2 regions of the Bradyrhizobium sp. AZCC 1678 genome follow, and region 2 is predicted to be linked to the other one. Evidence: riboswitches for the same ligand, from Rfam matches in the RefSeq annotation. Region 2 holds a riboswitch; the other holds the start of a gene.
What was found. Region 2 has a riboswitch for S-adenosylmethionine ahead of V1294_RS06165 (O-succinylhomoserine sulfhydrylase). Riboswitches for the same ligand answer to the same signal wherever they lie in the genome.
Positions count from the first base shown of each region.

Region 1: it holds a riboswitch for S-adenosylmethionine, as region 2 does, so the genes downstream of both, metX (homoserine O-acetyltransferase MetX) here and V1294_RS06165 (O-succinylhomoserine sulfhydrylase) in region 2, are expected to answer to the same signal.

Region 1 covers NZ_JAZHSE010000001.1:7,726,676-7,742,577, reverse strand. Annotated here, with positions in the region: gene V1294_RS36890 (DUF2125 domain-containing protein) at 1-1,007, shown strand, start outside; gene V1294_RS36885 (DUF2189 domain-containing protein) at 1,625-2,533, opposite strand; gene V1294_RS36880 (cytochrome c oxidase subunit II) at 3,066-3,899, shown strand; gene V1294_RS36875 (cbb3-type cytochrome c oxidase subunit I) at 3,984-5,759, shown strand; gene V1294_RS36870 (cytochrome c oxidase subunit 3) at 5,756-6,460, shown strand; gene V1294_RS36865 (heme-copper oxidase subunit III family protein) at 6,471-7,193, shown strand; gene V1294_RS36860 (cytochrome C oxidase subunit IV family protein) at 7,203-7,601, shown strand; gene V1294_RS36855 (c-type cytochrome) at 7,735-8,157, shown strand; gene V1294_RS36850 (heme o synthase) at 8,290-9,201, shown strand; gene V1294_RS36845 (hypothetical protein) at 9,331-10,080, opposite strand; gene V1294_RS36840 (prephenate/arogenate dehydrogenase family protein) at 10,361-11,299, opposite strand; gene hisC (histidinol-phosphate transaminase) at 11,296-12,393, opposite strand; gene V1294_RS36830 (chorismate mutase) at 12,421-13,281, opposite strand; SAM riboswitch at 13,457-13,536, shown strand; gene metX (homoserine O-acetyltransferase MetX) at 13,619-14,824, shown strand; gene metW (methionine biosynthesis protein MetW) at 14,826-15,494, shown strand; gene V1294_RS36815 (alpha/beta fold hydrolase) at 15,547-15,902, opposite strand, start outside.
Region 2 covers NZ_JAZHSE010000001.1:1,304,665-1,320,566, forward strand. Annotated here, with positions in the region: partial or broken gene V1294_RS37900 (hypothetical protein) at 30-344, opposite strand; gene apaG (Co2+/Mg2+ efflux protein ApaG) at 647-1,039, opposite strand; gene V1294_RS06150 (OpgC domain-containing protein) at 1,271-2,512, shown strand; gene V1294_RS06155 (SGNH/GDSL hydrolase family protein) at 2,509-3,261, shown strand; gene V1294_RS06160 (SGNH/GDSL hydrolase family protein) at 3,275-4,306, shown strand; gene V1294_RS06165 (O-succinylhomoserine sulfhydrylase) at 4,438-5,631, opposite strand; SAM riboswitch at 5,704-5,783, opposite strand; gene V1294_RS06170 (2'-deoxycytidine 5'-triphosphate deaminase) at 5,893-6,999, shown strand; gene V1294_RS06175 (PQQ-dependent sugar dehydrogenase) at 7,086-8,423, opposite strand; gene V1294_RS06180 (MATE family efflux transporter) at 8,633-10,075, shown strand; gene V1294_RS06185 (hypothetical protein) at 10,207-10,659, opposite strand; gene V1294_RS06190 (hypothetical protein) at 10,757-11,287, opposite strand; gene V1294_RS06195 (SRPBCC family protein) at 11,284-11,685, opposite strand; gene V1294_RS06200 (VOC family protein) at 11,833-12,192, opposite strand; partial or broken gene V1294_RS06205 (helix-turn-helix transcriptional regulator) at 12,246-13,086, opposite strand; gene V1294_RS06210 (methylated-DNA--[protein]-cysteine S-methyltransferase) at 13,096-13,674, opposite strand; tRNA gene V1294_RS06215 (tRNA-Gly) at 13,817-13,890, shown strand; gene V1294_RS06220 (DUF1579 family protein) at 13,984-14,691, opposite strand; gene V1294_RS06225 (hypothetical protein) at 15,274-15,642, shown strand; RNA gene ssrA (transfer-messenger RNA) at 15,690-15,902, shown strand, end outside.

The DNA of each region.
Region 1 (15,902 bases), 6.4 Mb from region 2:
GCGCCAAGCGCGAGGTTGCGGGCTTTCCGTTCCGCTTCGAAGTCCGCTGCGACGACGCCAGCGTTGCGCTGGTCTCGCAGACGGCCGATGCGAAGGCGCTGTTCACCGCGCGGCTCGGCGAAATCATGGTGATCGCGCAAATCTACCAGCCGAAACTGCTGATCGCCGAATTCAAGGCGCCGGCCACGCTGGCCGATCGCGGGCAGCCGCCGTCGATGAAGGTGAATTGGACCAGCGGCCGCAGCAGCGTCAGCGGACTGCCTGACATTCCGCAGCGCGCCTCCATCGTGTTCGAGAATCCCTCGATCGATCGTATCAACGGACCGGTGCAGACGCCGCTCGCGCGCGCCGGCCAGGCCCAGCTGCACGGCCGGTTCGCCGAAGGCTCGGCGCAGGACAATCCCGTGATCGAGACCGTGTTGCAGATATCGGGCGGCAGCGTGCAGGAAGTGCACCCGCTGCTGGCTGCGCCGTTCGATGTCGACGTGCAAACCAGGCTGAGCGGCTTGAAGGATTTCAAGCCAAAGCCCTGGCCGGAACGGTTCAGGGAGTTGCAGGCGGCAGGCGGCCGTGTCGAAGTCGTGCGCTCGCGGGTTCAGCAGGGCGATCTGGTCTCGGTCGCCGCGGGCACGTTGAGCCTCAACGCCCAGGGCCGGATCGACGGCGAATTGCAGATGACGGTGGCGGGCATCGAGAAAGTGATTCCGGCGCTGGGAATCGAAAAGATGCTGGAGGAGGGCGTGCCGCAGGCAACGCTCGATCGCGTAGCACCTGGCGTGAAATCGCAAGACCTCAACAATTTGTTCGGCGCGCTCGACCGGGCGATCCCGGGGCTCGGCAAGGTCGTCAAGCAGAACGCCAATACCGGCGTCGCCGCGGGCATCAATGCGCTCGGCAAGGAGGCGGAGCTCGAAGGCAAGAAGGCCCGCGCGTTCCCGCTGCGCTTCGTCGACGGCGCGGTGTTTTTAGGCCCGCTGAAGGTGGGGCAGATACCGCCACTGTTCTAGGACGTCAGGCCAATTCAGGATGGTCGATGGAGGTCCGCTTTGGTTTCGATTCCGGACTTTAGGTCGGACAGCGACCTGCTGAATTACAGCGCTTGGCCGGAACGTTTTTCGAGCCTGGATGCTTGAGTCCGGTTGTATCGTGCGGGCAGTGACAAATAGAGAGGCGAGAATGTTCCTGATGGGACTTGGCGCGCTCCTCGTTATCGGCGGATTCCTGTACATGGCACGCACCGCTATTTGGCGGGGACCGCTTAGTGGCCGGGATTCCTCCCGGCCCGCTCGCGATACTTTGGAGCCGCCACGGCGCAGCTTGCGATTCCTGGGGCTCGGAACGAATTGGCCGGGCCTTTTCCTTATGGCACTCGGTGCAGTTCTGTTGCTATCGGGGGCCGGTTTCTAGCTAGCCTCGACCAGCCGAGCCGATGTGCAGACGGCAGCAGCCAATCCGGGAGGAGGGCATCGGCTATGTCAAGCCGCACTGCGCGGTCCCAGTTGCTGGGGCCACGAGCACGTAACTGGATTCACCCATTGCCGATGCGAGGCGTCCGTCGCTGATCCGGTAGCGCGGCCGATACGAATCGGCGGCGCTGCTCCGGGATCCATTCAATCATTACGAGCTAGCGCTCGCGGCTCCACGGGAAGAGATTGGCCGGGAAATCCGCCGCGTAGCGGTGTCCTTTCCGCAGGTGGGGTTCCTCCTGTGGAGGGTTGGGATCCGGCTCCACCACTTTCCGGTACAGATGCCAGGTGGCATGACCGAGCACCGGCAGAACGACGGCGAGACCGACGAAGAGCGGTATCGAACCGATCACCAGCAGCGCCGCGACGATCAGCCCCCACCCGGCCATCGGAATCGGATTCATCATCACGGCCCGCAGCGACGTCCGGATGGCGTCGATCGCTGTGGCATGCCGATCGAGCATCAACGGAAACGACACGACGCTGACGCACAGCGAAATGACCGCGAACAGAAAACCAACGCCGCAACCGACGATGATGAGCGACCATCCTTCCGGAGTCGTCAGCACGCGCGTTGCAAAATCGGGGATGCTCGCAGCCGGTGCGTGGCCGAAGATTGAGACGTAGATCGCATTCGCTACGCCGATCCAGGCTCCGAACAGAACGAGCAGGAGCACGCCGAGTTCGATCATGGCGCCGAAGGCCGGAGCGCGCAGCACGTGAAGCGCATCCCAGACGCCGACCTCTTCGCCGCGCTCGCGGCGGCGGCTGAGCTCGTAGAGACCGATCGCGGCAAAGGGTCCAAGCAAGGCAAACCCGGCCGCCAGCGGAAACAGCAGCGGCAGTATCGAATAGCCAAGGACCATCCTGAACAGCGCAATACCGAGAACGGGATAAATCACGCACACCACAACCGCGTGACTTGGCATTGCCTTGAAATCTTCCCAGCCCAGGCGCAGCGCCTCGCCCAGGTCGGATAGCTCGATCTTGCGAATCGGATATGTGGCGGCGTCACCGAAAACGTGCCGTCCAAACTTTGCGATGCTGTCAGAATACGTGGTGGCCATAGGCGCAACCTCCCGTGCTCGCAGTAGCGGGGTCAAACGACGCCGCAACCCGCGTGTCTCCGCATTGATGTGCGAGAGTCGCGGCCGAGCCGAGTACGGCAAACCCTGGTCCAACGAAAGGAGCTTAGCCGGACGAAACTTGTCGCGACCTGCCCGGCGAGCTTAGCGCTATGCGACCCGCACAGCGCTCACGGTTTGGTGAACTGTGCACGTTCACGGTCATTTGGTGCGTTGCGTCATCGTCGAACGATTGTGCTGGCTCGCCAGCTTGCTGCATCTGCGCAGCGTGTCGACGCTCAAGTGATCTATTGACGCCAGCGCCGACGCGTACCATCCTCAATTACTGACGCCCTGGATTCCGACGAAAGCGGTCGTAACGTGTGCTCGGTGCCACGTTTGGATGTCGCGACCGGTCAAAGTGGGCGAGGCAAGACGCACTGCGATGGCGCATGTGAAGTCGGCCATCGAGACAGATGCGGGCTCCGCCCTCTGATTCGACTCCGTTGCCTTTACTGGCAAGAAGGAGCGAGGGATGGTTGTTGCGCTCATATTGCTTCTGGTCGCAGTCGGCTCGGTGCTGTTTCACATCTACAGCCCGTGGTGGTGGACGCCGATCGCCACTAACTGGCGCTACATTGACGACACCATCAACATAACCTTCTGGATCACCGGGGCGGTTTTCTTCGCGGTGATCGCGTTCATGGCCTATTGCGTCTTCCGCTTTCACCACAAGGAAGGAAGACAGGCAGCCTACAATCCCGAAAACAAAAAGCTCGAATGGTGGCTCACCATCGGGACCGCGGTCGGCGTTGGCGCCATGTTGGCGCCCGGCCTCGTGGTCTGGCACCAGTTCGTCACGGTTCCGGCCGACGCCACCGAGATCGAAGTCATGGGCCAGCAATGGAACTGGAGCTTCCGCCTCCCCGGCAAGGACGGCCGGATGGGCACTACCGATGTTCGCTACGTCAGCTCCGACAACCCTATGGGCTTGAACCCCGACGATAAACATGGGCAGGACGACGTTGTCATCGCAAGCGACGACTTGCACCTCCCCGTCGGCAAGCCGGTCAAGGTTTTGCTTCGCTCCCTCGATGTCCTGCACGATTTCTATGTGCCCGAGTTCCGCGCCAAGATGGACATGGTCCCGGGTTCGGTCACCTATTTCTGGATGACCCCGATCCGAACCGGAACGTTTGATGTTCTCTGCGCTGAGCTGTGCGGCGCTGCGCACGCGCAGATGCGCGCCAAGGTTTTCGTCGACGAAGCGAGCGACTATCGGACCTGGCTGGAGAAGCAGAAGACGTTTGCGGAATTGTCAGGCCGAAGCGCCATTAAGAGGGCGACGTACGAATCCGGCGGCAAATAAGAAATGCTGCTGCTGCGAAGATAAATTGGGCGCGCAAGACGCTCTCATCGCGCCGTGATGGAGAAACGACCGGGAGGTAAGTCGATGGTCGATGTCCCGTATGACAGAATCGCAGACGTTCCGCCTGCCGAAGTGCCGGAGGTTGAGCTCTATCACCCCAAAAGCTGGTGGACGCAGTACGTCTTTTCGCAGGACGCCAAAGTCATCGCCATCCAGTACTCGCTGACGGCGACGGCAATCGGGCTGGTGGCGCTGGTGCTGTCGTGGCTGATGCGGCTGCAATTGGGATTTCCTGGCACATTCTCCTTCATTGATGCGAACCAATACCTTCAATTCATCACCATGCACGGCATGATCATGGTGATCTACCTGCTCACGGCACTGTTCCTTGGAGGCTTCGGCAACTACCTGATCCCGCTGATGGTCGGCGCCCGGGACATGGTCTTCCCCTATGTGAACATGCTGAGCTACTGGGTTTACCTGCTTGCGGTCCTGGTGCTGGCCTCGGCGTTTTTCGTGCCCGGCGGGCCGACCGGTGCAGGCTGGACGCTGTACCCGCCGCAGGCGATTCTCTCCGGCACCCCCGGGCAGGATTGGGGCATCGTTCTGATGCTGGCGTCGCTGATCCTGTTCATTATCGGCTTCACCATGGGCGGGCTGAACTACGTGGTGACCGTGCTGCAGGCGCGCACGCGCGGCATGACGTTGATGCGTTTGCCCCTGACGGTGTGGGGCATTTTCACGGCCACCGTGATGGCGCTACTGGCTTTCCCGGCGCTGTTCGTCGCCTCTGTCATGATGCTGTTCGACCGCTTGCTGGGAACCAGCTTCTTCATGCCCGCCCTCGTCGAGATGGGCCAGCAGATGAAGTATGGCGGCGGCAGTCCGATCCTGTTCCAGCACCTGTTCTGGTTCTTCGGTCATCCTGAGGTCTATATCGTCGCCCTGCCTGCCTTCGGCATCGTTTCCGATCTGATCAGCACTCACGCGCGAAAGAACATCTTCGGCTATCGCATGATGGTCTGGGCTATCGTGGGAATCGGCGCGCTCAGTTTCATCGTATGGGCGCACCACATGTATGTGAGCGGCATGCACCCGCATTTCGGGTTCTTCTTCGCCACGACGACGCTCATCATCGCCATCCCAACCGCCATCAAGGTCTACAACTGGGTGCTGACCCTGTGGCGCGGCGACATTCATCTCACGGTCCCGATGTTGTTCGCCCTCGGCTTCATCATCACATTCGTGAACGGCGGACTCACCGGCCTCTTCCTCGGCAACGTCGTCGTGGACGTCCCGCTGTCGGATACCATGTTCGTCGTCGCGCATTTCCACATGGTGATGGGCGTGGCGCCGATCATGGTCGTGCTGGGCGCGATCTATCATTGGTACCCCAAGGTAACGGGGCGGATGCTGGATGACTGGATGGGCAAGTTTCATTTCTGGGTCACGTTCCTCGGCGCCTATCTGATCTTCTTTCCCATGCATTATCTCGGGCTGCAGGGAATTCCGCGGCGGTATCACGACATTGGCGAAGCGGCATTCATCACGCCGAACGTCCACACGCTCAATGCCTTCATCACCGTGGTGGCCTTGATCGTAGGCCTCGCCCAGATGGTGTTCCTGTTCAATCTTGTCTGGAGCCTGTTCAAGGGTAAGGCTTCAGGTGGCAATCCATGGCGGGCGACAACTCTGGAGTGGCAGACGCCGGAGACCCCGCCCGGGCACGGCAACTGGGGCAAGGAGCTCCCGGTGGTCTATCGATGGGCGTATGACTACAGCGTGCCCGGTGCTGCCCAGGACTTCATTCCGCAGAACCAGCCACGTGCGACGCCGGCCCTCCAGGGAGCTGCTCCGTGAGCGCCATCATCCTGTTCATGGCTGTAATAGCGGTCATCGTCGGATGGTGGCTCTCGCAGCAACGGCTGACAGCCAAGCCCTGGCTGGAAGAAGGTTCGATCGACGACTTCCCGGGCACGGGAGCAATGACCCTGCCGGCAGCGAAGATCGGACTGGGAGTGTTTCTCGCCGTCGCCACCTCGTTGTTCGCACTCTTCATCAGCGCTTACTCCATGCGCATGAACATGGTGGACTGGCGGGCACTGCCCGTGCCGGGGCTGCTGTGGCTCAACACCGGCGTGCTGGTCGTGAGCAGTGTCGCGTTGCAATGGGCATACGTGGCCGCGCGCCGGGACAACATGGACGGTGTCATCGTCGGCCTGTGCGCAGGGGGGGCGTCCGCAGTTACGTTCCTGATTGGGCAATTGCTGGCGTGGCAACAGCTGAGGGCCGCGGGCTATTTCGTGGCGTCCAATCCAGCCAATTCCTTCTTCTACATGATCACCGCCGCGCACGGGCTGCACCTGATGGGTGGCCTGGTGGCGCTCGGCAGAACGACGGCCAAGGTGTGGCGTGGCGCCGAGATGCCCCAGGTGCGCCTGAGCGTGGAGCTCTGCACGATCTACTGGCATTTCCTGCTGTTGGTCTGGCTGGTCTTGCTTGGTCTGCTGACGGGCTGGACGGACGATTTCGTCGACATCTGTCGGCGGTTGCTCAGCTAGGAGAGACCAGATGGCAGAGACTGCGCTGACAAACCCGGGAGAATCGGCCGTGCGAGCTACCGGCTGGCGGGGCATTGCTGACGACTGGTCCTCGGACCAGCGCGCATTCAAGAATGTCTCCTGGGGGAAGGCCATGATGTGGATCTTCCTCCTGAGCGACACCTTTATCTTCAGTTGTTTTCTGCTGTCCTACATGACCGCGCGAATGTCCACGACCGTGCCGTGGCCGAATCCGAGCGAGGTATTCGCTCTCACCATTGGCGGGCATCATATCCCTCTGATCCTGATCGCCATAATGACCTTCGTCCTGATCAGCAGCAGCGGGACCATGGCGATGGCCGTCAATTTCGGTTACCGCCGTGATCGCACCAAGACCGCGGTATTGATGCTGGTCACAGCGGCACTTGGCGCAACCTTCGTCGGAATGCAGGCGTTCGAATGGACCAAGCTGATCATGGAGGGCGTCCGGCCATGGGAAAACCCGTGGGGCGCGGCGCAGTTTGGTTCAAGCTTTTTCATGATCACCGGCTTCCACGGCACCCACGTGACGATCGGCGTGATTTTCCTGATTGCGATTGCGCGAAAGGTCTGGCGGGGCGACTTCGATGTCGAAAGGCGCGGCTTTTTCACGAGCAGGAAAGGCCATTACGAGATCGTCGAAATCACCGGCCTGTACTGGCACTTCGTCGATCTGGTGTGGGTGTTCATCTTTGCCTTCTTTTATCTTTGGTGAGGTCGGCGCATGACAAGTACAGCGGTAATAGACGGACAACAACCTTCGCTACGCACTCATGTGCATGACGCAATCCCAGCTGGAGCTGTGCACGCAAAGGGCCAGCAGCACCCGATCAAGCTCTATCTCGTGGTCTGGGGATGGTTGTTCGTCCTCAGCGCCTGCTCCTATCTCGTCGACTACTTTGGCTTGCACGGCTATCTCAGATGGTCGCTGATCCTGCTGTTCATGGTGCTGAAGGCCGGCTTGATCGTCGCAGTATTCATGCACATGGCCTGGGAGCGGCTGGCGCTCGCCTATGCCATCCTGCTGCCGCCGGTGCTGGTGCTGGTATTCGTGGCCATCATGGTGTTCGAATCCGAGTACACGCATCTCATCCGGGTCCTGTTCTTCGCGTCGCCGACTTAGATACTGCCGCCTCGCATCAGAAGGGGGAGGATCACTCGCTGGGCTAGTCGGCACGAGGCTATGCTTGCCAATTGGCAAGATAGTCGCTGCGGTTTGCGCGACCATATTGCTTGTCGGCCATGGAGACAGTCGGATGCGCCGTTTCATTCTCGTGCTCGGAGCCGGAATCTTCGCAATCGTTCCTGGGTATGCCCAGGATGTGGCTTCCGGCGAGAAGGTTTTCGTCCAATGCAAGGCGTGTCACCAGATCGGGGAGAACGCAAAGAACGCCGTTGGCCCGGTTCTCAACGGGCTCTTCGGGCGAAAGTCCGGGACCATTGAAGGCTACAGCTATTCACCCGCGAACAAGAATTCCGGAATCACCTGGGATGAAGCAACCTTCCGGGAATACATCAAGGATCCGAAAGCCAAGATACCCGGCACCAAAATGATTTTTCCAGGCTTGAAAGATCCAAAGCAGATTGACGACATCGTCGCCTACCTCAAGCAGTTCGATGCGACGGGAAAGAAGGCGGGAATTGTCCCGGCGGAAAGCAAGCTCGCAAAGCTGCAGTAGCGGCCGCAGTCGGTGAAACCGGCCTGCGCATTTCGGAGACTGCCTGACAAGAGCGTTCTACAACCGATGGCTTTCTTGAGTACCGGACTGAAAGACGCCGCCATGTCGGCGGCAAGGGGAGGCATTAATCTCATGCAAATCAATCGTTCAATTCTCGTTCGCAGGAGCTATGCCAACATCGGGGACTATGTCGCGCTGACGAAACCGCGCGTTATGTCGCTGGTCGTCTTTACCGCACTGGTCGGTCTCATGGTCGCGCCAGGCGGCATCGATCCCTTCGCCGGTGTCGTGGCTCTTCTTTGCATAGCTGCCGGAGCCGGCGCCGCAGGTGCGCTCAATATGTGGTACGACGCCGACATCGATGCGTTGATGGCGCGCACCGCCATGCGTCCAATTCCCAGCGGCCGTGTATCGCGCTCGGAAGCATTGGTTTTCGGACTGATGCTCGGCACGTGCGCCGTTCTAGGCCTCGGCACTTTCCTGAACATGGCTGCGGCTGCGCTGCTTGCTTTCACAATTTTCTTCTATGTCGTCATCTACACGATGTGGCTCAAGCGCCGAACACCGCAAAATATCGTCATTGGCGGTGCGGCTGGCGCACTCCCTCCGGTGATCGGCTGGGTCGCGGCCGCCGGAAATGTTGGGCTCGAACCGCTCGTCCTGTTCCTGATCATCTTCCTTTGGACGCCACCCCATTTCTGGGCACTGTCGCTCAATCTTGCCGGCGAGTATGCCCGCGCCGGGGTGCCGATGTTGCCGGTCGTAGCCGGCCGGGCCGAAACAAAGCGCCAGATTCTTCTCTATAGCGTTGTTCTGGCTCCTGTCTCACTGCTGCCCTGGGCATTGGGGTTCGCGGGGGCGATCTATGGCGCGGCCGCGGCGATGCTTGGAGCGATCATGATTTTTCTCTCATGGCAGGTACGTCGGAGCAACGACGAGGAAAGGCAGCCTGCGCGTCGCCTGTTCGCGTTTTCCATGCTCTATCTGGTTCTTCTTTTTGGTGCGCTGTTGATGAATGCTGTACCCTATGTTCAGCCGCTCTAATCCAGTGCGAAGTCCGTCGTTCTTTAACACCGCCCCGGATATCGCTCGCAATCACGGCGTGGAGAAGCTGAAGATAGGTAATCGCTCCGCGCCGCTACACTGCTCGAAACAATGACGAGGGGATGGTCGTCACAATGCGTACCGAACCCATACGTTGGGTTCGACGTAAACCGCACAATCCTGTTCGAGTGAAATCATGACCGGCACAAGCGCGCCCGCAATCGCGATCTCGCCAGACCGATCGAACGACGTTCCGGTCCAACGTGACCAGTCGGCAATACTGCCAACAATCGTCATGGAATAGGGCGCAATCTTCACGAGCCTTGCCCCGGCGCGAAGGTGAGTACGCAGCCAGGGGTCGGTCGGGAAGCCGTCGGCACCCACTGTGTCAACGTAATCGCGCATCGGCACGAATGGACGAAGATGCTTCTGGTTTGGCCGCACCGGAGCGAACATTTCCGCAAACCCATGGGCTTTCGCGCATGCTTTCATGGCGTCCAGCAACGCCAGCGAATTGCCGCCGCCTCGCGCTTCGGGAAGCAAACTGATTTCCAGGGCGCTCAGCGCATTCGGCGCGCGCCCTGCCATCTGATCATCGTGAGCCCAACGGATGACCTCGTCCCAGCCGCCATCGGGGAGTTCGGTGCGGCCGTCGATGTTGAAAGCGAACGGTACGCTGAATGCCCGGGCGACGACCTTGCCTTCGGCGACGCCGACGAACGCACAGTCGAGGTACCGATCGAATCTCGATGGCGCAAAGTAGAGCTGCGCTACCGCGTCATGCCGCATGAATTCCGGCCAGACCGAATCCAGTTCAGCAGAGAAGATCAATGGCCGCAGATCGGGTCGTTCCCGCAATGTAAAGATTTCCAGAGCCATGATGCCTGCCCAACCCTGTCGTCGAAACCTTTACGCCGCCGAACCGGCGCGCGTGAGGGGAGCTTCGTAGCCCGGATGGAGCGCAACGCAATCCGGGGCCACTACCGCTATCGTTCCCGGATTGCGCTTCGCTCCATCCGGGCTACAAGCTTGACGATCTCTCCACGTCATTGCGAGCGAAGCGAAGCAATCTAGGCCTCCACACGGGGAAAGATGGATTGCTTCGCTTCGCTCGCAATGACGTGTGGAGAGCGGCGCGCAAGTGCCGAAGCGGTGTCCCTCACTCCGCCTTCTTCAGCGGCGGATGCGGCCGGCCGAAATCCGGCGCGGCCGAATCCTGGCCGATCTCGACGATGCCGCGGCGGATGGCGCGGGTGCGCGTAAAATGCTCGAACAGCGCTTCGCCGTCGTTGCGGCGGATCGCGCGGGTGAGCTTCGAGAGATCTTCGTTGAAGGTGCCGAGCATCTCCAGCACGGCTTCCTTGTTGTTGAGGAACACGTCGCGCCACATCGTCGGGTCCGACGCCGCGATGCGGGTGAAATCGCGAAAGCCGCCGGCGGAGAATTTGATCACCTCCGACGACGTCACCTGCGCCAGTTCATCCGCCGTGCCGACGATGGTGTAGGCGATCAGATGCGGCAGGTGGCTCGTGATCGCCAGCACCAGATCGTGGTGGTCGGGCGTCATGATCTCGACTTTGGCGCCCATGCCGGTCCAGAATGCACGCAGCGTTTCGACGGCCATCGGATCGGCGCCATCGGGCGGCGTGAGGATGCACCAGCGGTTGATGAAGAGTTCGGCGAAGCCGGAATCGGGCCCGGAATGCTCGGTGCCCGCGACCGGATGGGCCGGAACGAAATGAACATTCGCCGGCAGATGCGGCGCCATCTCGCGGACGATCGCGCCCTTGACCGAGCCGACGTCGGACACGATCGCGCCCGCTTTAAGGAACGGTGCAATCTCCTGCGCGACCGGGCCACAGGCGCCGACCGGGATGCAGAGGATCACGAGGTCGGCGTCTTTGACGGCTTCCGCGTTGGTCTCCAGCACCTCGTCGACGACAGAAAGTTCGGTCACCCTCGCGCGGGTCTTCTCCGAGCGCGCGGTGGTAACGATTTCGCTGGCGAGCCCCTGGGCCCGCGCGGCGCGCGCGATCGAGCCGCCGATCAGGCCGAAGCCGATCAGCGCGACGCGTCGGAAGATCGGCGTTGCGTTCATTTGGCCGCCATGAAGTCGCGCAAGGCCTCGACGACGAGGCGATTGGCCTCCTCGGTGCCGATGGTCATGCGCAGGGCGTGGGGGAGGCCGTAATTGTTGAGCGCCCGCAGCACCAGGCCTCGTTTAGTTAGAAACACGTCCGCGTCCGCCGACGTCTTGCCTTTCTCCTGCGGGAAGTGGATCAGCACGAAATTCGCCACGCTCGGCGTCACCTTGAGCCCCAGCTTGCCGATTTCTTCGGTCAGCCAGTTGCGCCACTGCTCGGTGAACGCCTTCGACATCTGGACATGCGCAGTGTCCTCGATCGCGGCCACCGCCGCCAGCATCGCCGGCGTCGAGACGTTGAACGGCCCGCGAATCCGGTTGACGGCGTCGATGATGTTGGCAGGGCCGAACATCCAGCCGATCCGTAAGCTGGCCAGCCCGTGGATCTTGGAGAAGGTGTGCGTCATCACGGTGTTTTCGGTGGTCGCCACCAACTCCAGGCCGAGCTCGTAATCGTTGCGCGACACGTAGTCGGAATAGGCGGCGTCCAGCACCAGCAGCACATTCTGCGGCAGGCTGGCGCGCAGCCGCTTGACCTCGTCGAACGGCACGTAGGTGCCGGTCGGATTGTTCGGGTTGGCCAGCCACACCAGTTTCGTGCGCGGCGTCACGCGCGCGAGAATGGCGTCGACGTCGGCGGTGAAGTCGGTCTCGGGCGCGACGACGTTTTTCGCGCCGTTCGCCATCGTGGCGATCGGGTACACCAGAAAACCGTGGGCGGTGGAGATCGCTTCATCGCCGTGGCTGAGATAGGTGTGCGCCAGCAGGTTGAGGATTTCGTCCGAGCCGGCACCGCAGATGATGCGGTTGGGATCGAGCCCATAGGCGCGGCCGATCGCCTCGCGCAGTACCCGCGAGGTGCCTTCCGGATAGTCCTCCAGATGCGCCGCCGCGGCCTTATAGACTTCGATCGCCTTCGGCGACGGCCCGAACGGGGTCTCGTTGGCGGACAGCTTGAACACCTTGCGGCCCGGCTCCGGCACCGGCGTCTTGCCGGGCGTGTAGGGCGCAATATCAAGAATGCCGGGATTCGGCACGGGGCGGTTCATCTTCTGGCTCCGGATATTCAGGACGGCTTAAGACTTGGCTGCCCCGTTCGGGGGCACCGTATAGCGCGTTGCGTGGCTGCCGACGAGGGCCGACGAGCGCACCGAAGCGCCGGCCTGGATCAGGGCTTTCTTGATCTTCTCGAAGCCGGCGCCGGCGTCGGATACCAAAAGCGCTGCGCCGTCGAAGGCGGTGTCGGGCACGGCGACGATTTCGGCGAGCGGCGCCACGGCGCGCGCGATATCGGCGTTCCAGCCGGAGACGCGGACGCTCCACATCTGGACCTCGGTCACCATGGCATCGTCGGCGACCCGCGAGATCACGAAGACGGGGAGCGCCGCCGGATGGTCGGCGCGTTCGAGGAACGGCAGCCGCGCGATGATTTTTGGCGCGCCGTCTGCTTCCAGCGCGATCCACCACGGCGTGCGGCTCGAGATTGCCGAGACCAGCGCCAGGTCGCCCTTCGATTTCGCCACCGCTTCCACCGCGGCCTGCGCGCTGAAATGGCCGACATAAGGCACGACGAAGCCGAAATGAAACCGCGCCGAATCCCGCATCGCGGGCTCGCCGACCGAGACGTCCGCATGCACCGCGAACGGCGCCTGGACATAGGTGAAGGTCGAGATGATGACGCGCCAGATGCTCTCGATGGTGTCGAGCGGCAGGATGCCGCGATGACGCTGCACCAGTTGCCGCATCATGCTGGCCTCGCGCGCGGGCCGGAACGCGGAGCCGACTTCCTGGGTCTGCTTCACCTGGATCAGCCGGTCGATGATGTCGCCGCGCGCCATCAGCAGGCGATGGACCTGCTCGTCGATCGCATCGATTTCCTTGCGCAATTCCTGCAGCGAGGGCGGGGCCGGGGGTGCCTTGGACGGTGCCTTGGACATCTTCGAAAAACCTTGGTGCCGAACAGCCCGATGCGCCGGCAGACAGTCGCATTGATTAGGAAAGACGGGCGCTGAAAGCAAAGAGAAACGTCACGGGCCAGCCCTGCACGATCGGGTTAACCATGCCGTCCGGCCCCCGCCTGCCTTGACGAAATGCCTGGGCGGGACTAGCTTTGTTCCATTCCGTGGTCATTTGAGCCGGCCGGCTTGCAGCCACGTTAAACAACTCGCTAAACAGGCCGGGGACAGAGTTGATCCCGGCCGAACCTTTGTTCAGGCCGGGTTTTTTATGGCCTGATTCTGTCTGTAGAGCCTCCGTAAGGAGGTCGGTGCCGAAATGACAAACGTGCATTCGATATCTAGTCCCTCGATCCTCAACGAGGATCGCGCCCATGAGGCCGATCATCCGACCTCGCCGGTGGCGACGTTCGGCATGGATCAGCCCTTGAGGCTCGATTGCGGCATCGATCTCGCGCCGTTCCAGATCGCCTATCAGACCTATGGCGAACTGAACGCCGATCGCTCCAACGCCATTCTGATCTGCCACGCGCTGACGCTGGATCAGCACGTCGCCAATTTGCATCCCCTGACGGGCAAGGCCGGCTGGTGGGAAATCATGGTCGGTCCCGGCCGTCCGCTCGATACCGACCGATACTTCATCATCTGTTCGAATGTGATCGGCGGCTGTATGGGATCGACCGGTCCGGCCTCGACCGATCCGGCCACCGGCAAGGCCTGGGGGCTGGATTTTCCTGTGATCACCATCCCCGACATGGTCCGAGCGCAGGCCATGCTGCTCGACCGGCTGGGGATCGAAACCTTGTTTTGCGTGATCGGCGGATCGATGGGCGGCATGCAGGTGCTGCAATGGACCGCCGCCTATCCGGAGCGCGTGTTCTCGGCGTTGCCGGTCGCCTGCTCGACACGCCACTCCGCACAGAACATCGCGTTTCATGAACTCGGCCGACAGGCCGTGATGGCTGATCCGGACTGGCACCATGGGCGCTATTTCGAACGCAGCACCCATCCGCATCGTGGATTGGCCGTGGCGCGGATGGCCGGGCACATCACCTATCTCTCCGACGCCGCGCTGCATCGCAAGTTCGGACGGCGGATGCAGGACCGCGAGTTGCCGACCTTCTCGTTCGACGCGGATTTCCAGGTCGAAAGCTATCTGCGCTATCAAGGCTCGTCCTTTGTCGAGCGTTTTGACGCCAACAGCTATCTCTATCTGACGCGGGCGATGGACTATTTCGATATCGCCGCCGACCACAGCGGCGTGCTGGCGCAGGCGTTTCTCGGCATCAAGACCCGCTTCTGCGTGGTGTCGTTCACCTCGGACTGGCTGTTCCCGACCTCGGAATCGCGGGCGCTAGTGCATGCGCTGAACGCTTCCAGCGCGCGGGTGTCGTTCGCCGAGATCGAGACCGATCGCGGCCATGACGCCTTCCTGCTCGATGTGCCGGAGTTCTTCGACATTTCCCGCGCCTTCCTGGAATCGGCCGGCAAGGCGCGTGGGCTCTCCAATGGTGCGGGTGGTTGATATGGCGGTTCAAGAACCGGCCCTGCCGCTCGGCGGCGTAGCGCCCGACCGCACCGGCAAGTATCGCACCGATCATCTCATGGTCGCCGAAATGATTCCGGCCGGCTCAAAAGTGCTTGACGTCGGCTGCGGCGATGGCGAGTTGCTGCAACTCCTGGAGAGCCGCGGCATCGACGGCCGCGGCATCGAACTGTCGCGCGAGGGCGTCAACCGCTGCGTCGCCAAGGGGCTCGCGGTGGTGCAGGGCGATGCCGACACCGACCTCGTCAATTATCCGGACGATGCCTTCGATTACGTGATCCTGTCGCAGACGCTGCAGGCGACGCGGCAGCCGAAGCCGGTGCTGGAGAATCTCCTGCGCATCGGCCGGCGCGCCATCGTCTCGTTCCCGAATTTCGGCTTCTGGAAGATGCGGCTGCAACTGCTCGTCGGCGGACACATGCCGCGCACCGAAAATCTCCCCGCCACCTGGTACGACACGCCGAACATCCATTTCTGCACCATCAAGGATTTCGTGCAGCTCTGCGACGAGATCAACGTCAAGATGGAGCGCGCGGTGGCGCTCGACCTCTACGGCCGCCCGGTGCCGCTGAACCTGCCCTGGTGGGTCTGGAACATGTTCGGCGAGCAGGGCGTGTTTTTGCTGAGCCGGGGTGGGGCGGGGAAGTGACCGCACTGCCGTCATTCCGAGTTCGATGCTGCGCATCGCCGCGGAATGACAGTCACGCCATTGACCGCGCATCCCGCACCGGCCATCTCCCGGCCTCGACCAGCGCGATGAACCGCTCCACCATCTCGTTGAACAGCGCCGGCTCTTCCAGATTGAGCACGTGGCCCGACTTCGGAAAGAACGAAAGCCCCGCCGCCGGCAGGTGCTGCTTCAGGAACAGGCTCGGCCCGATGCAATTGTCGTCCTCGTCGCCGCACAGGATCAGCGCCGGCGTCGGCACGCGCCGGATCGCATCGGTCATGGTGTAGATCGACGGCCGTCCGCCCTGAAAGCTGCGCATGGTGTTGGCCGAACCTTTGGCGTCATGCCGCGCCAGCGCGGCGTAGAAATCGGCATGGCCGCGCGGGT
Region 2 (15,902 bases):
ATCGTGTCGCGCCGCTCGCGCAAGACGGCATGGATCTCGTAGCGGTTCATACCCTTCTGCCGGCATGCAACGATCTCCGCCTCGATGCCCTCTGGCTCGCGCCGTTCCCGCCATTTGGGTCCACGGCGGCGCGGCAACAAATCTGCCTCATCGCCGCTCTGCAGATAGCGGTTGTAATACTTGCGGAACGTCTGCGAGCAGGTTCCGTGGTGGCGGTAGAAATCCCCAACCCGCTTGAACAGCTTCGACCGGCCCGCCTTTACCGCCTCGTACTCCGGGATCAGGAACCGCCACTTCTGCAGGTAATTGCGTTCAATCGTCCGGTCATAGCTGTTATCGCGCATTGGATCGTCCTCCAGAGGAGCGATCCAATCAGCGAATTAGTGAACATGCACAATTGCGAGCGAAGCGAAGCAATCCACGTCTCCGCAAGCCGCGCTATGGATTGCTTCGCTTCGCTCGCAATGAAGGGGCCGGAACGATGCCCCTGAAATCCGTCGGAATCCGTGGCCCGGATGGAGCCAACGGGTCGCGCGAATGCGCGCCCGATGACAGGCTCCGCGCAATCCGGGATTCTCACCGCCGGCCAAACCTGTCCCGGATTGCGCTGCGCTCCATCCGGGCTACGAAGGAAGGCACGTTGCCCCTAATTCAACACCCGCTTGTTATCCGGGCTATCCAGCGAGAACGTCGGCACATCGACCTCGAACCGCTCGCCGCTTGCGCTGACCATCTGGTAGCGCCCGGTCATGAAGCCCGACGCGGTCGGCAGCGGCACGCCGCTCGTGTATTCGAAGCGCTCGCCCGGCGCCAGCACAGGCTGCTCACCGACCACGCCTTCGCCGCGGACGTCCTGCTTGTGGCCGGTGGCGTCGGTGATGATCCAGTGCCGGGTGCGGAGCTGCACGGTCTCGGCGCCGGTATTGGTGATGACGATGGTGTAGGACCAGAAATATTGGCCGCGATCGACCGACGAGCGCTCGGGGAGGAAGTTCGGCTCGACGGTAACTTCGATCTGGCGGGTGACGGCGCGGTACATGCGGGCAAGCTTTCGGAAATCCTGTTCCGTATCATAGCCAAGAATGCCGGGGGAACAATCTCCGGTCAGCCGGGTTTGCCGCTTGTTTGATCGCGGTTTCAACATAGTTCCGTTCTAGAGCGCACCCGCGCGGTCCGGCTCCGTATCTGTTTGCGTATCTTGTGTGCAAGTTGCGGGCCGATATTATCTTTCCCGGACAGTGCACGCGTAAATCTCAATTAGCGGTGCCAGATGTCGTCCATTGCCGATCCAGTTGCCGGAAGGCCTATCAGCGATACCAAGGCCGCGGTGGCTTCTGCGCCGGCGATCACGCTGCCCGTTGCCGGCGAGCGCGAATTGCGGCTCGACCTGTTTCGCGGGTTGGCGCTGTGGCTGATCTTCATCGACCATCTGCCGACCAACATTCTGACCTGGTTCACCATCCGCAATTACGGATTTTCCGACGCCGCCGAGATCTTCATCTTCATCTCCGGCTACACCGCCGCCTTCGTCTACGGCCGCGCGATGCTGCAGGCCGGCTTCGTGGTGGCCACCGCGCGCATCATGCGCCGGGTCTGGCAGATCTACGTCGCCCATGTGTTCCTGTTCGTGATCTTCCTCGCCGAAATTTCCTACGTCGCCACCCGTTTCGAGAACCCGCTCTACAGCGAGGAAATGGGCATCATGGATTTTCTCAAGCAGCCGGATGTCACTATCATCCAGGCGCTGCTGTTGCGCTTCCGTCCCGTCAATATGGACGTGCTGCCGCTCTACATCGTGCTGATGCTGTTTCTGCCTGTCATCCTGTGGCTGATGAAGTGGCGGGCCGACGTCGCGCTCGGCCTGTCGGTGCTGCTGTATGCGTTGACCTGGCAGTTCGACTGGTATCTGACGGCCTATCCGAGCGGCTTCTGGATTTTCAATCCGTTCTGCTGGCAGTTGCTGTTCGTGTTCGGCGCGTGGTGCGCGCTGGGCGGCGCCGCACGGATGTCGCGAGTCCTGTCGTCGCCGGTGACGATGTGGATTTGCATTGTCTATGTCACGTTCGCATTCTTCGTCACCTTGACCTGGCACATCCCGCAGCTCAACTTCCTGATGCCGAAGCGGCTCGAACAGTGGATGTATCCGATCACCAAGACGGATCTGGACGTGCTGCGGTTTGCCCATTTCCTGGCGCTGGCTGCGCTCACCGTGCGCATCCTGCCCAAGGATTGGTCGGGTCTGAAATCGCGCTGGCTGCGACCATTGATCCTGTGTGGTCAGCATTCGCTTGAGATATTCTGCCTCGGCGTCTTCCTGGCCTTCGCAGGGCACTTCGTGCTGGCCGAAGTTGGCGGGGGTGCTGTCACGCACGCCCTGGTCAGCCTTGCCGGAATCCTCATCATGTGGGGCGTCGCGTGGGTGATTTCGTGGTACAAGCATTCGGCCGACAAAGATGCGTCCAGGACCAAGCGCACGGGCGGCAATGCCGATATGGCTGGAGGGAGCGTATGAGGCCCGGTTCTGGTGCCGTACTAGCCCTGTCCCTGCTCGCCGGCCTTGCGGTTACCGGTTTGGCGCGGGCCGAGGATGCCACCTGCGAGGTGCCGGCCTATCTGCTGAGCACCGAAAGCCTGCTGCCGAAGGTCACCGAGGCCGTCAAGAACGGCCGGCCGCTGACCATCCTCGTGGTGGGTAGTCGTTCCTCGACCATCGCCGCTTCGGCCGACAGCGCCTATCCCGCCCAACTGCAGGCCGCCCTCAAGGAGAAGCTGCCCTCGATCCAGATCAACCTATCCGTAGAACTACAGCCCGGGAAAACTGCGGAGGAGACTGACACCACCCTCGTTAAGCTGGTGGAAGCAAAAAGGCCTACTTTGGTCATCTGGCAGACCGGAACCGTCGATGCTATGCGATCCGTCGATCCCGACGATTTTCGCGGCGCCGTCGGGGACGGGGTTGCTGCGCTGCAAAATGCGGGAGCCGATGTGGTTCTGATTAATCCGCAATACAGCCCGCGCACGGAGACGATGATTTCTGCGCCGCCATACCTAGATAATATGCGCGTGGTGGCGCAGCAGCTTAATGTTCCGCTGTTTGACCGGTTTGCCATCATGCGTCACTGGAATGATGCCGGAGATTTCGACCTGTTCAGTACTTTTCACGGCACCGACATGGCCAAACGGGTTCATGGCTGCCTCGGCCGCGCGCTGTCGAAATTTGTGCTCGATGCGGCTCGCCTCGATCAGGCGCAGCAGAATTAGGGAACTAGCGTTAATGAGTCGTTACTACCCTTTTTGTTTGTCGACATTGCCGACCGTCTTTGCCGCGAGCCTGGCGCTATTGATGCCCGCCTCGGTGCTTCCGCTGCTTGCCCAGACGGCCCCGCAACAGACCGCCCAGCAGGCGGCGCTGTCCGATAACGCCAAAGCTGACAACAAGGCTGAAAAAAAGCCTTCGGCTGAAAGCGCCCCGCCGCAGGCCGTTCCCTCGGCCGCCGTCAATCCGGCGGCGCAGAAGGGCATCACCGGCAAGGCGATCGACAAGGTGAAGGAGGTTGCGAAATCGGCCGGTGACATCTTCAGCCGTGTTCCGTGCCTGCCGCCGAAGGGCGCCTCCAAATCGATGGGGTCGCTGCCGCGCGTCGCGAGCAAGCTCGTCGCGGGGCAGCCGGTGGTGATCGTCGCGTTCGGATCGTCGTCGACCGCCGGTTTTGGTGCGACCTCGCCGGATTTCAACTATCCCAACCGGCTCGCCGCGCAATTGCGCCGGCAATATCCGACGGCCGACATCTCCGTCATCAATGCCGGCAAGGGCGGCGAGGATGCGCCGGAAATGATGAAGCGGCTGCAGACCGCCGTCATCGACCTGCATCCGGACCTGGTGATCTGGCAGGTCGGCACCAATGCGGTGCTGCGCAATCTCGATCCGGCGGAGACCGCGAAACTCGTCGAAGATGGCATTACGCGCATTCAGGCGGTTGGCGCCGACGTCGTGCTGATCGATCCGCAATATTCGCCGCGGGTCAACGAACACGCCGAAAGCGCCGGCAAGATGATGACGCTGCTGAACAAGACCGCCGAGCTTCGCAAGGTCGGCTTGTTTCCGCGCTTCGCTGTCATGAAAGACTGGCACGAAAAGCAAGCGATCCCGATCGAGAACTTCGTGATCGCCGACGGCCTGCACATGAGCGACTGGGGCTACGCCTGCTTCGCCCAACTGCTCGGCGACGACATCATCAAGTCGGTCGGCCAGATCAAGCTCGGCGTCAACGTGCCCGCGGACGTGCGGGCGTATAGGCCGATGTGAGATGCTGCCGAGGCGCGCTCAGAGTTCGTAGGGTGGGCAAAGGCGCGCTAGCGTCGTGCCCACCATTCTAGCCGAATGCACGATGTGAGATGGTGGGCACGCTTCGCTTTGCCCACCCTACCATCGTCCGATCACGCCTTCTCCAGCGCCGCCGCAAAATCCTCGATCAGATCATCGGCATGCTCAAGCCCGGCCGAGAAACGAATGAAGCCTTCGCTGATGCCGAGCTCCGTGCGCGCCTCCGGCGTCAGCCGTTGATGCGTCGTCGTCGCGGGATGGGTGACGAGGCTCTTGGAGTCGCCGAGATTGTTGGAGATGCGCGCGATCCGCAGCGCGTTGAGGCAGCGGAATGCGGCCTGCTTGCCGCCCTTGACCTCGAAGCCGACCAGCGTCGAGCCGGCGCGCATCTGCTTCTTCACCAGCTCGGCCTGCGGGTGATCGGCGCGGCCGGGATAGATCAGCCGCGAAATCTTCGGGTGCGACGCCAGCGCGTCGGCGACCTTGCCTGCCGTCTCGGTCTGCGCGCGCACGCGCACGCCAAGCGTCTCCAGGCCCTTGAGCAGGGCCCAGGCGTTGAACGGCGAGAGCGATGGCCCGGTCTGGCGCATGAAGTTGTGGATGTGCTCGGCGATGAAAGCTTCCGACGACAGGATGATGCCGCCCAGGCAGCGGCCCTGGCCGTCGATATGCTTGGTCGCGGAGTAGACCACGACGTCGGCGCCAAGCGAAAGCGGGCTCTGCCAGATCGGCGTGGCGAAGACGTTATCGACGATCAGCCGTGCGCCGCCACTGTGCGCGATCTCGGCAATCGCCGGGATGTCGAGCACGTCGAGCGTCGGATTGGTCGGGCTCTCCAGGAAGAAGGACTTGGTGTTCGGCCGCAATGCGCGCTGCCACTGGTCGAGATCAAGACCGTCGACCAGCGTCGTCTCGATGCCGTAGCGCGGCAGGAGGTCCTGCACCACGTAAAGGCACGAGCCGAACAGAGCTCTCGAAGCAACCACGTGGTCGCCGGCCCGGAGCGGTGCGAGGATCGCGGTCGTTACCGCGGCCATGCCGGTCGCGGTCGAGCGCGCGGCTTCCGCACCCTCGAGTTCGATCATGCGGCGCTCGAACATATCAATCGTCGGATTGGAATAGCGCGAATAGATAAAGCCTGGCTCCTGGCCCTTGAATCGGGCCTCGCATTGCTCCGCGCTGTCGTAGACGTAGCCTTGGGTGAGGAACAACGCCTCCGACGTCTCGCCGAATTGCGAGCGCAGCGTGCCGCCATGGACAAGGCGGGTTTCGGGACGATAGCGCTTGGTAGAACCAGTCTCAGACATGTGACCTCCGTCGTGACCATCCTTGAAAATGGTCACAAAAAACCGGCCTGGAAAAATTTCCACAGGCCGGGATCACACGTGTCCCCGGCCTGTTTAGCGATTTATTTAACGTGGCTGCAAGCCGGCCGGCTCAAATCACCACGGGATAAGTCATGCTGATATTACCTCGCGCCCTTCCCGTCAAGGCGGCCATCGGATAACCCCTAAAAGCCCATATTTACGAGGTTGGGATGACATTTGGGCCGTATTGAGGATCGCGCCGTGCCGTTCACGCTTCCGCCCGACGCCAACGGAATTCTGCCCGACCGCATGATCGCGGCGATGGCGGATGCGGGCCTGATCCTGCCGGAATATCCCTTTGTCGAAAGCCAGATCCAGCCGGCAAGCCTCGATCTGCGGCTGGGTAACATCGCCTACCGGGTGCGCGCGAGCTTCCTGCCCGGTCCCGGCGCCACGGTTGCCGAGCGCATCGACGAGTTGAAGCTGCACGAAATCGACCTCTCCGACGGCGCGGTGCTGGAGACCAACTGCGTCTACATCGTGCCGCTGCTGGAGAGCCTCGCGCTGCCGCCGTCAATCGTGGCCGCCGCCAATCCAAAGAGCTCCACCGGGCGGCTCGACGTCTTCACGCGCGTGATCGCCGACGGCACCCGCCGCTTCGACATGATCGGCGCGGGCTATCACGGCCCGCTCTATGCCGAGATCAGCCCGAAGACGTTTCCCGTTCTGCTGCGCGAGGGCTCGCGGCTCAGCCAGGTGCGCTTCCGCACTGGAGATGCCATTCTCAACGCCGACGAACTCGACGCACTGCACGGCGCCGAGCGGCTGGTCGATATCGACGACGCAGATTTGGCCAATGGCGTGGCGCTGTCAGTCGATCTCTCCGGCGAAAACACATCAGGCTTCGTCGGCTACCGCGCCAAGCGCCACACCGGCGTGGTCGATATCGACCGCCGTGGCGGCTATGCCGTCGATGAGTTCTGGGAGCCGATCCCGGCCCGCCCGGACGGCAGCCTCATCCTCGATCCCGGCGAATTCTACATCCTAGCCTCGAAGGAAGCCGTGCAGGTGCCGCCGGATTACGCCGCCGAGATGGTGCCGTTCGATCCCTTGGTCGGCGAATTCCGCGTGCACTACGCGGGATTTTTCGATCCCGGCTTCGGCTATGCCGGCGCCGGCGGGCAGGGCGCGCGCGCCGTGCTCGAAGTGCGCTCGCGCGAGGTGCCGTTCATCCTCGAGCACGGCCAGATCGTCGGCCGCCTGGTCTATGAGAAAATGCTGTCGCGGCCCCACTCCTTGTACGGCCAGCGCATCGGCTCAAACTACCAGGCGCAGGGGTTGAAGCTAAGCAAGCATTTCCGGGTGTGACTCGTCATTGCGAGCGAAGCGAAGCAATCCATCGCGCCGCAAGCTGAGGAATGGATTGCTTCGCTTCGCTCGCAATGACGGTGCATCTACCGCGATGCTGACTTAGCCGCCGGCGTTACGCGCCAGATCGTGTTGCCGACGTCGTCGGCGACCAACAGCGCGCCCTGCTTGTCGAGCCGCACGCCGACGGGGCGGCCCTGCGCTTCGCCCTTGTCGTTGAGGAAACCGGTCAGCACGTCCTGCGGCGCCCCCGAAGGCTTGCCGTCCTTGAACGGAACGAAGATCACCTTGTAGCCGGCGCGAGGCTTGCGATTCCACGAACCGTGCTGGCCGATGAAGGCGCCGCCTTCCATCTCGGGCGGAAACAGATTGCCGGTGTTGAAGGCGAGCCCAAGCGAGGCCGTATGCGCGCCGAGCGCATAGTCCGGGGTCATCGCCTTCTGCACCAGGTCGGGCCGTTGCGGCTCGACGCGCGTGTCGACGTGATCGCCATAATAGCTGTACGGCCAGCCATAGAACGCGCCTGATTTCACCGAGGTCATGTAATCGGGAACGAGATCGTTGCCGAGTTCGTCGCGCTCGTTGACGACGACCCAGAGCTCGCCGGTCTTCGGATTCCAGGCCGGGCCGTTCGGATTGCGTAAGCCCGAGGCGAACACCCGCCATTGGCCGCTGGCGCGATCGACTTCCAGCACCGCGGCACGGTCCTTCTCGGCGTCCATGCCGTTCTCGCCAATGTTGCTGTTGGAGCCGACGGTCGCATAGAGCTTCGTGCCATCCGGGCTTGCCGTAAGATCCTTGGTCCAGTGGTGATTGAGCGTGCCCGCAGGCAAGTCCGCCAGCTTGACGCCGGGTGCGCTGATTTTGGTGTCTCCGGTCGAGTAAGGAAATTTCACGATCGCATCGGCATTGGCGACATAGAAATCTTCGCCGACCAGCACCATGCCGAACGGCGAATTCAGCCCGCTGAGGAATGTGCTTCTCGTTTCGGCAACGCCATCGCCATCGGCATCGCGCAGCAGTGTGATGCGGTTGGCGCTCGGAACCCCTGCGCCCGCCCGGCTCTGTGCCAACCCGTAGATGAAGCCCTTGATGCTCATGCCGCTCTGCTTCGGCGGCGCGTTGCTCTCGGCGACCAGCACGTCGCCGTTCGGCAGCACATAGACCGTGCGGGGATGATCGAGCCCGGTCGCGAAAGCACTGACCGCCATCCCGTTGGCGGCGATCGGCTTGGCGCCGTCGGGCCAGCGGTTGACGGACGCGATATCGACCGTCGGGATCCACGAATGTTCCGGCGGTGGCAGGTTGGGCGAAGGACCATAGCTCTGCGCCACGGTTGCGGTGTCCTTGGGGTCGTTACAGGCGGCCAGCGGCAGCGCCAGCGCGCCGATGCATACTGCCTGGAGAAGGAGGTTGTTACGCATGGCGGGTTCCTCGGCAGGTTGATCGTACAATGCGGTCCCCGCCGGAACGTTCGCGTGGTCCGGCATGAATTTCGCGTGAAATGGGCTGCCGGCGACGCCTCGCCTGCAATCGCGCAGGCCCCCATTGCGCCTTTCGCACGCGGAATCATCCCCTGCCATGCTAGGAAAGCCGCGCCGCGGCTACCCAAGTCCGCGCGCGGGGAGCAGAAATGTCCGATATCGGCGTTGCCGAAATTCCTGTCGACGAGAAGGAACGCCTGCTTCCGCCGCCTGAAGCGCCCGTGAAGAATGCGTTGCTTGACGGCCCGATCCTGCGCACGCTGCTCTGGCTGGCCTGGCCGAACGTGATCGCGCTGACCGCCGGCACCTGCGTCGTGATCGCGGAGACCTCCTATATCGGGCGTCTCGGCGTGGAATCGCTGGCGGCGATGGCGCTGGTGTTTCCGATCGTGATCCTGACCATGACCATGTCGGGCGGGGCCATGGGCGGCGGCGTGGCCTCGGCGATCGCGCGTGCGCTCGGCGCCGGCGATATCGACCGCGCCTCGACGCTGGCGGCGCATGCGCTCCTGATCGGGCTCTGCTTCGGCTTGACCTTCATGCTGGGCATGCTGATCTTCGGCCCTGCGCTGCTGGAATTGCTCGGCGGGCGCGGCAATGTGCTGGCGCAGGCGGTGGCCTATACGCAGATCTTCTTCGGCGGCGCGGTGGTGCCGTGGCTGATGAATACGATGTCGGGCATTTTGCGTGGCACCGGCAACATGAAGCTGCCGTCGCTCATGATGCTCTCGTCGGCCATTTGCCAGATCATTCTCGGCGGCACGCTGGGCTTGGGCCTCGGCCCGATCCCGCAATTCGGCATGCGCGGCGTCGCCGCCGGTTCGCTGATCGCCTACATGATCAGCATCTCCGTGATGTCCTGGTATCTGTTCTCGGGCCGCGCGCGCGTCATTCCCAAAATTCGCGGCCTTCGCATTCGCATGCCGATGTTCATCGACATTCTGAAAGTCGGCGCCATCTCCTGCTTCTCGCCGCTGCAATCGGTTTTGACCATCAGCATCTTCACCCACATGCTGGCGAGTTTCGGCACCGAAATCCTCGCCGGCTACGGCATCGGCGCGCGGCTCGAATTCATGCTGACGTCGATTTCATTTGCGGTTGGCATCGCCTCGGTGCCGATGGTCGGCATGGCGATCGGCGCGGAACGTATCGCGCGGGCCCGCAGGATCTGCTGGATCGCGGGGGTCGTTGCATTCGTTTCGCTCGGCGCGGTTGCGAGTGTCATTGCTGTATTCCCCGACATCTGGGTCAATCTCTTTACCGATGATGCGAGCGTACGCGCCGCCAGCCGGCAGTATTTGTCCACGGCGGCGCCGATGTATGCTTTCATCGGCCTTGCCACAACGTGTTATTTTTCATCGCAAGGTGCCGCCAAGATGATCGGCCCGGTGCTGGCGCAGACCGCGCGCCTGTTGTTTATCGGCACCGGCGGCTGGTGGCTGTCCGCGCACGATGCGACCGCGCAGGACTTCTTCAAGCTGGCGGCGGCCTCGATGGTGCTGCTCGGCGTGCTGTCGTGCGTCAGCGTGATGCTGACCCGCTGGGGGCCGAAGCAGCGTGCCGTCCCCACCGTGCGGCCGGCGCTGCCGTGATATCCGCTACTAACAAAGACCGTCATTCCGGGATGGTGCGTTAGCACCAGACCTCAGGTGTGCAATTGCACACCGGGGAATCTCGAGATTCGGGGTTCGATGCCTCGCATCGCCCCGGAATGACGGGATCCTTACCGCCGCCGGTGACGCCGGCCGTGGCGGCCGCCGCCAACATTGGCCATGCGCATCAGTTGCGGGACCATGCTCATCAGCTCGCCACCGCCGCCGCCGCCGAGCATGCCCATGACATCTCCGCCGCCCGTGCTGCCGAAATTCATGCCGCCGGTGCCCACGCCATAACCCTCGGGGACGTAGCCGCCGCCGGCTGAAATTCCGCCCATCATGCCACCAAAGCCACCGCCGCCGCCTTCCATCATGCGGCTCATCATCGGGCCCATGGTCTGCATCATCATGGCGAAGCGGCGCTTGCCCATTTTCGCCTTCATCATTTCAAGCATCGGCGCCATCTGCGTCATCATGTCTCCGCCGCCGCCGGCGAATTGCGCCTTGGCCGGCGTCGCAGTCAGGGTGAACAGCAAAAGCAGCGTGGCCGCCTGACAGACTACCTTGTCAGCTCCAGTCATGGTTCGACTCCTCATGCGCGGGCGGCCGCGGGCGCGGCGCCATTCGGACGCACGCGCCGAGGCTAGGAGCGGGCAGGGAACCGATCTGTGCGAAAGATCACGCTTTCCTGCGGCGGGCGGTGAACTCGGTGACGACGCGCCATGTTGCACCCGCATCCGCCGAGACTTCGCCGCGCCAGAGGAACGAGTTGGCGGTGATGTCTCTAAAACTCCAGCGGGCCAACTGGCCGTCCGGCCGCGTGCCCATCTGCTCGATGTCGCGGCCTTCCGCCCGGCCGATCATCTGCAGGAAAGTCCGCGTGACTGGATCGGTCCATTGAATCCGCCAGGCGTCGATATCAGGATCGTAGACCCGCAGCGTGGTGCCGTACGAATTGAAATTGGCCGCGGCATCGCGGTTGCGCAGTTCGCCGCGTGGCGGCACGATCCAGACATCCTGGATCGCGCGCCCCTCCAGCGCCCAGCCAAAATGCCATTCGCCGGCGCGGCGGCGTTCGCGGCCATCTTCGGAAAAATGCCTGACATCGAGATCCCAGGAACCGACGAAGCGGCCGTAGAGATCCATCTTGCCGGCGCGGTCGGCCGAGGGGCCGTCCGCGCCGAGGGCGTCGAGAAACGCTGACGTCATGCCGCGCTGCGTCCCAATGCCTTCTGCATGGCCTGTGTGCCGAGATTCATCTGCGCGTCCATATAGGGCGCGATCTCGTTCGGCAACACATCCGCAATCCACACGAAGCGGGTGCGGCCGTCGCTTTCGGCAAAAACCTGTGCCGAGGCGCTATGCTGCCTGATGCGCTCGCTGACGATGGCATAGACCAGTCGCCGCTTCGTGTCGTCGCAGTCAACCAGGATTTCGCGTGCGACCGTGCCGTTCGAAAACGTGACGATGCGCGCGTCGCCGTCGAGCTGGGTGTCGGTCACGAAGCCGGGCACCAGCCGCGTATGCAGTGCGCCGAAATCGCGCAGCGCGTCCCAGACGTCGTCGGGAGAGGCGTCGATGATGATTTCTTTCTGGATGGAGGCCATGTGTTTTCCCTTTTGCAGATCGGCGTAGGGTGGGAAAAGGCGCGTTAGCGCCGTGCCCACCATCCAACCGGGTTTTCAATTTTCATCGGTGGGCACGCTTCGCTTTGCCCACCCTACGGGTTCGTTCCTCGCGATGACGTTCCGGCACTACGTGCAAACCGCCTCGACATTGTTGCCGTCGGGATCGATCAAAAACGCCGCGTAATAGGTCGGGCTGTAATCGGCGCGCGGTCCGGCGCTGCCATTGTCGCGGCCGCCGGCCTTCATGCCCTCGGCATGGAATTGCTTGATCGCCGCATGATCCTTGGCGCGGAACGCGACATGCGCCGCTGACCCCGCCGATCCCTTGTGCAAATGCAGCCAGAGCGCGGGCGCGCCCTTCGGGCCGAAGCCTGCGCCGGCATCGTCGCGCGAGCACAGCACGAAGCCGAGCGGCGCGAGCACCGCCGTATAGAAGCGCACGCTGGCGTCGAGGTTGCCGACGCGTAATCCGATGTGGTCGTACATGAGTTTCTCCAGTTGGAAGCGCTGCGAAGTCGCGCGGCCTGGAGAAAGCCTAGTCAGTGGAGGGCCAGCCGTTCTTGGAAAATCTTGCGGTCACCCCGCGAGGCCTGGCGGAATTTTAGCGGCGAGGCGCCGGCGGCGCGGCCAAACGTGCGCACGAAACTTGGACAAGTCCGCAAAGCCGACATCATAGGCGATATCGGTGACCGGGCTGTCGTCATCGGCGAGCCGCCGCGCCGCATGGCGCAGCCGCGAGCGCAGCAGATATTGGTGGGGCGTCACGCCGAGCACATCCGAGAACAGCCGCAGGAAATGGAACGGGCTGATTCCGGCCTGATCGGCGGCGTCTTCCAGAGTGATTGGCCGGTGCGAATGGGCATCGATCCACAGCGCGGTTTCTACCGCGCGGCGGCGGTCGCGCGCCGCATCGGGGCCCTGTTTGCGCGGCTTGCCGGAAACCACCTCGACAAAGCGGCTCGCCAGCACCTGACCGATCTCGTCGAGCCCGATATCGCTGCTGCCATCTGCTGCCGATTGCGCCAGTTCCCCAAGCACCACCAGTTCCGGCAGCGGCGGTGCGGAGCCGATCTGCCAGGGGATCTGGCTGTCGCCTATCGCTTCCACCAGCTCGGGCGCGAGGAAGAACGACAGGCACTCGTCGCCGCAGACGTGCTCGTGGGTGCAGGTATATTCATCGCCGGGATGGCCGATCAAAACCGATCCCGCCACCAGTTCGCTGAACTTGCCGCGGCAATGCAAGCCGAAACTGCCCTTGCGCACATAGGAAATCGAATAACGGCTATGCTGCTCCGCAAACGGCTTGTCGCCGGGCCCCGCGGTGCAGCGAAAGTCGGAAACCGAAATGGATTTGCGTTCGAGAAGCGTGGTCGCCGTCATCCGGCAGATTTAGGGATGCGCGCGCGGCGGTGCAACCGGCAGCAGCACGTCGAACAGCGTCTTGCTGGCGGTCGGGCTCGCGCCCTCGATAGAGAGCAGCCGCCGCTTGGAGATCACCCCGCCGTGCGGCGAGATCTTGTCGGCATAGTTGCCGGCTTCGAGCACGCGGTGGCAGGGCACGATGATCATGAAAGGGTTGCGGCCGATCGCCTGCGCCACCGAATAGACCGCGCCGGATGCGCGCAAGGCCGAGGCTATTTCCGCATAGGTCCGGGTCTCCCCGCGCGGGATCTCGCGCGCATAGGCGTAGACGCGCTGGCTGAAGGCCGGAATGCCGGCCATATCCAGCGCGACCTCGGCGAAATCGCACGCCGCCCCGCGCAGCAGCGCTGTGATGCCTTCGATTGCAACCTGGACATTCGGGGGAGGGCGATGTTCGCGCGCATCCGGATAGAGCTGAAACAGCCGCCGCCGCGTATCGATCTCGCGCACCTCCGGAAGCTGCACGCCGATAATGCCCGACGGCCCCCACGCGATGCCGCAGCGACCGATTCCCGTGTCGAAAATAGTGTAGCCACGCCCCGTCATACACTCACCAAGCCCCGAAGGGATCATAACATCGGCCTGACGAAGTGCATCCAGAATTTCGGGGAAGTTAACAGTGACGCGAAACGGAGCACGGAACAGCTTGGCGGATCGCGCGAGGTCGGCTAATCATGGGGCGCGACCCGCGGGCGTAGTTCAATGGTAGAACGGCAGCTTCCCAAGCTGCATACGAGGGTTCGATTCCCTTCGCCCGCTCCAATGCTGTTCGCCGCGTGGGGCAGCTGGTTTCGCGACGGCGTGGGCCGTGGTCCGGGATCGACGGAACGGCCGGCTAGGGTCACGGCTGTGCGCTCACTGCCGCTTGACATAAACATACTCGATGGCGAGGAACTCGCTGCCGCCTGGCGGCGTCCAGAATTGACGTACGACGTTGCGACGATCGCCCTCGACGATGATCTCGCGCCGTTGTTTCATGGCCTGTCCGACGAACTCCGTTCCCCAACCAGGGTGGGTAAACGCTTCGATGAATACCTCAATGATGCGGTCGCGATGCGCGCGCTCGGCGTCGAAGCTCGTTTCATACATCGTCCTGGGATAGCGCGTATCGAGGCTCACATACTCATAGCGCCGATCGACATTGTTGAATGACAGGTAGGCATGGCGGGCGAATGGCTCCTGCTCGCTGCCGGGCGCCGGTTTCATGATCTCCTGAAGAAAGGCCTCGCCGATCAGCCGTCGCTCCGCAACCATGGGAGCCAAGGCAATAGGCTCTGCCCCCGGCCCAGGCCATACCCGCTGCTGCACACTCCAGTCGCCTTCCAGTGCGCGGATCAGGTCATACTCCGGACCAGGCACCATCATCCGAGCGATTGCAGACGGCGCATTCTGCTCCGCCGCCGCCCTATCCGCACCACTGAGCATCGCTGCAACCGCGAGCACAGCCGTTACCAGCAAGATCAGAGCGTTTCGCATGCGGAATAAGTCGCCGTCGACAATGACGTTCCCATGGCGCACGATCCTTTTGGTGCGGCGACGACAGGCGTGCGCGCGTGGTTCCATGGTAGAACGGCAGGTTCCCAAGCTGCATACGAGGGTTCGATTTCCTTCGCCCGCTCCACTCCATTGTGCATCCCTATCCCTGCATCGGTTTCATCGCCTCGACCGTTGTCTGTTGCAGAACCGCGCCGCATCACCCGCCTGAATGCGGATGCCGAAGACGGGGTCGCGTATCTGCTGTTGCCGCGCCTCACACTGTGCCTGCGTTTCAACGCGCACTTTGCCGGCGGCCTGCACGGATCCGCCCGATGGGGACCCGTCGGCCCTCGTTTGCGCCTGTGCGCCAATCGCAATGTAAGCGTGATTGCGACGATGAGTGCAGTCCGCATTTCAGCCCCCCGTGTTTCTACGGTTGAGAGCTCGCTCGACGGCCAACCGATGCCCTGACGAAGAACGCCGAAAGCTTCTTTGCTGCAGTGGCAGGACCTTCGACTTCGTTCCGCGCGAACAGGAAAGCAACAGTCTTGTCTGAAAAAGCTGGCCGCTCAGAAAATGGGCTCCCATTCTTTTTTGGAATCTGGCCTCCTTAATTGCCGGGAGTTCGTGTGATTCGCGAATTGATGACAGTCCACAATGGAGGCTGCCATGAAAGCATTCGGTCGCGTACTAACGATGTTCGGTATTCTCCTTCTGGCGTCCTTTCGTGCTGACGCTCACGATGCGTCGATGCCGCACCACGAGTGGTTCAACAGACAGGAAATGAACCCTGCCGCCCAACACCGGCTCGGTGTTCCCTGGAAATCGTGTTGCGACAACGGCGATGTATTCAAAACACGCTTTCGCGTCGCAGACGACCATTCGGACCAGTGGCAATACCTCAAAGACGGCCAATGGAAAGTCATCCCACCCGACATCATCAAGTCTGAAGACACGCCAGATCATTTGCCCGTGCTGTTCATAAACAGGAGGACCGGCGACGAGCTCTGCTTCTTCTTGCCGAAGGGTGGATTGTGATGCTTTAGGCCTGTCGCCAGCTCGACTCGTCGACTACGGGCAACAGAAGCCTATCTTTCGCTTTCGATCGCGCGTAGGGTCGCTTCGTCGCAAGACGATGGCGCTGAACCTTAGAGTGGACTGCGGGCAGACCCGGGGGCAGTACCCGGCGCCTCCACCTTAGCAGCTTGAGCTTAAAGGTCTCATCTCGGTGAGATCGATTCTGCCGAAAGGCCGAATCCCAGGGCTGCTAGGGCGGGGGCGAACCAGGATCGATGGTC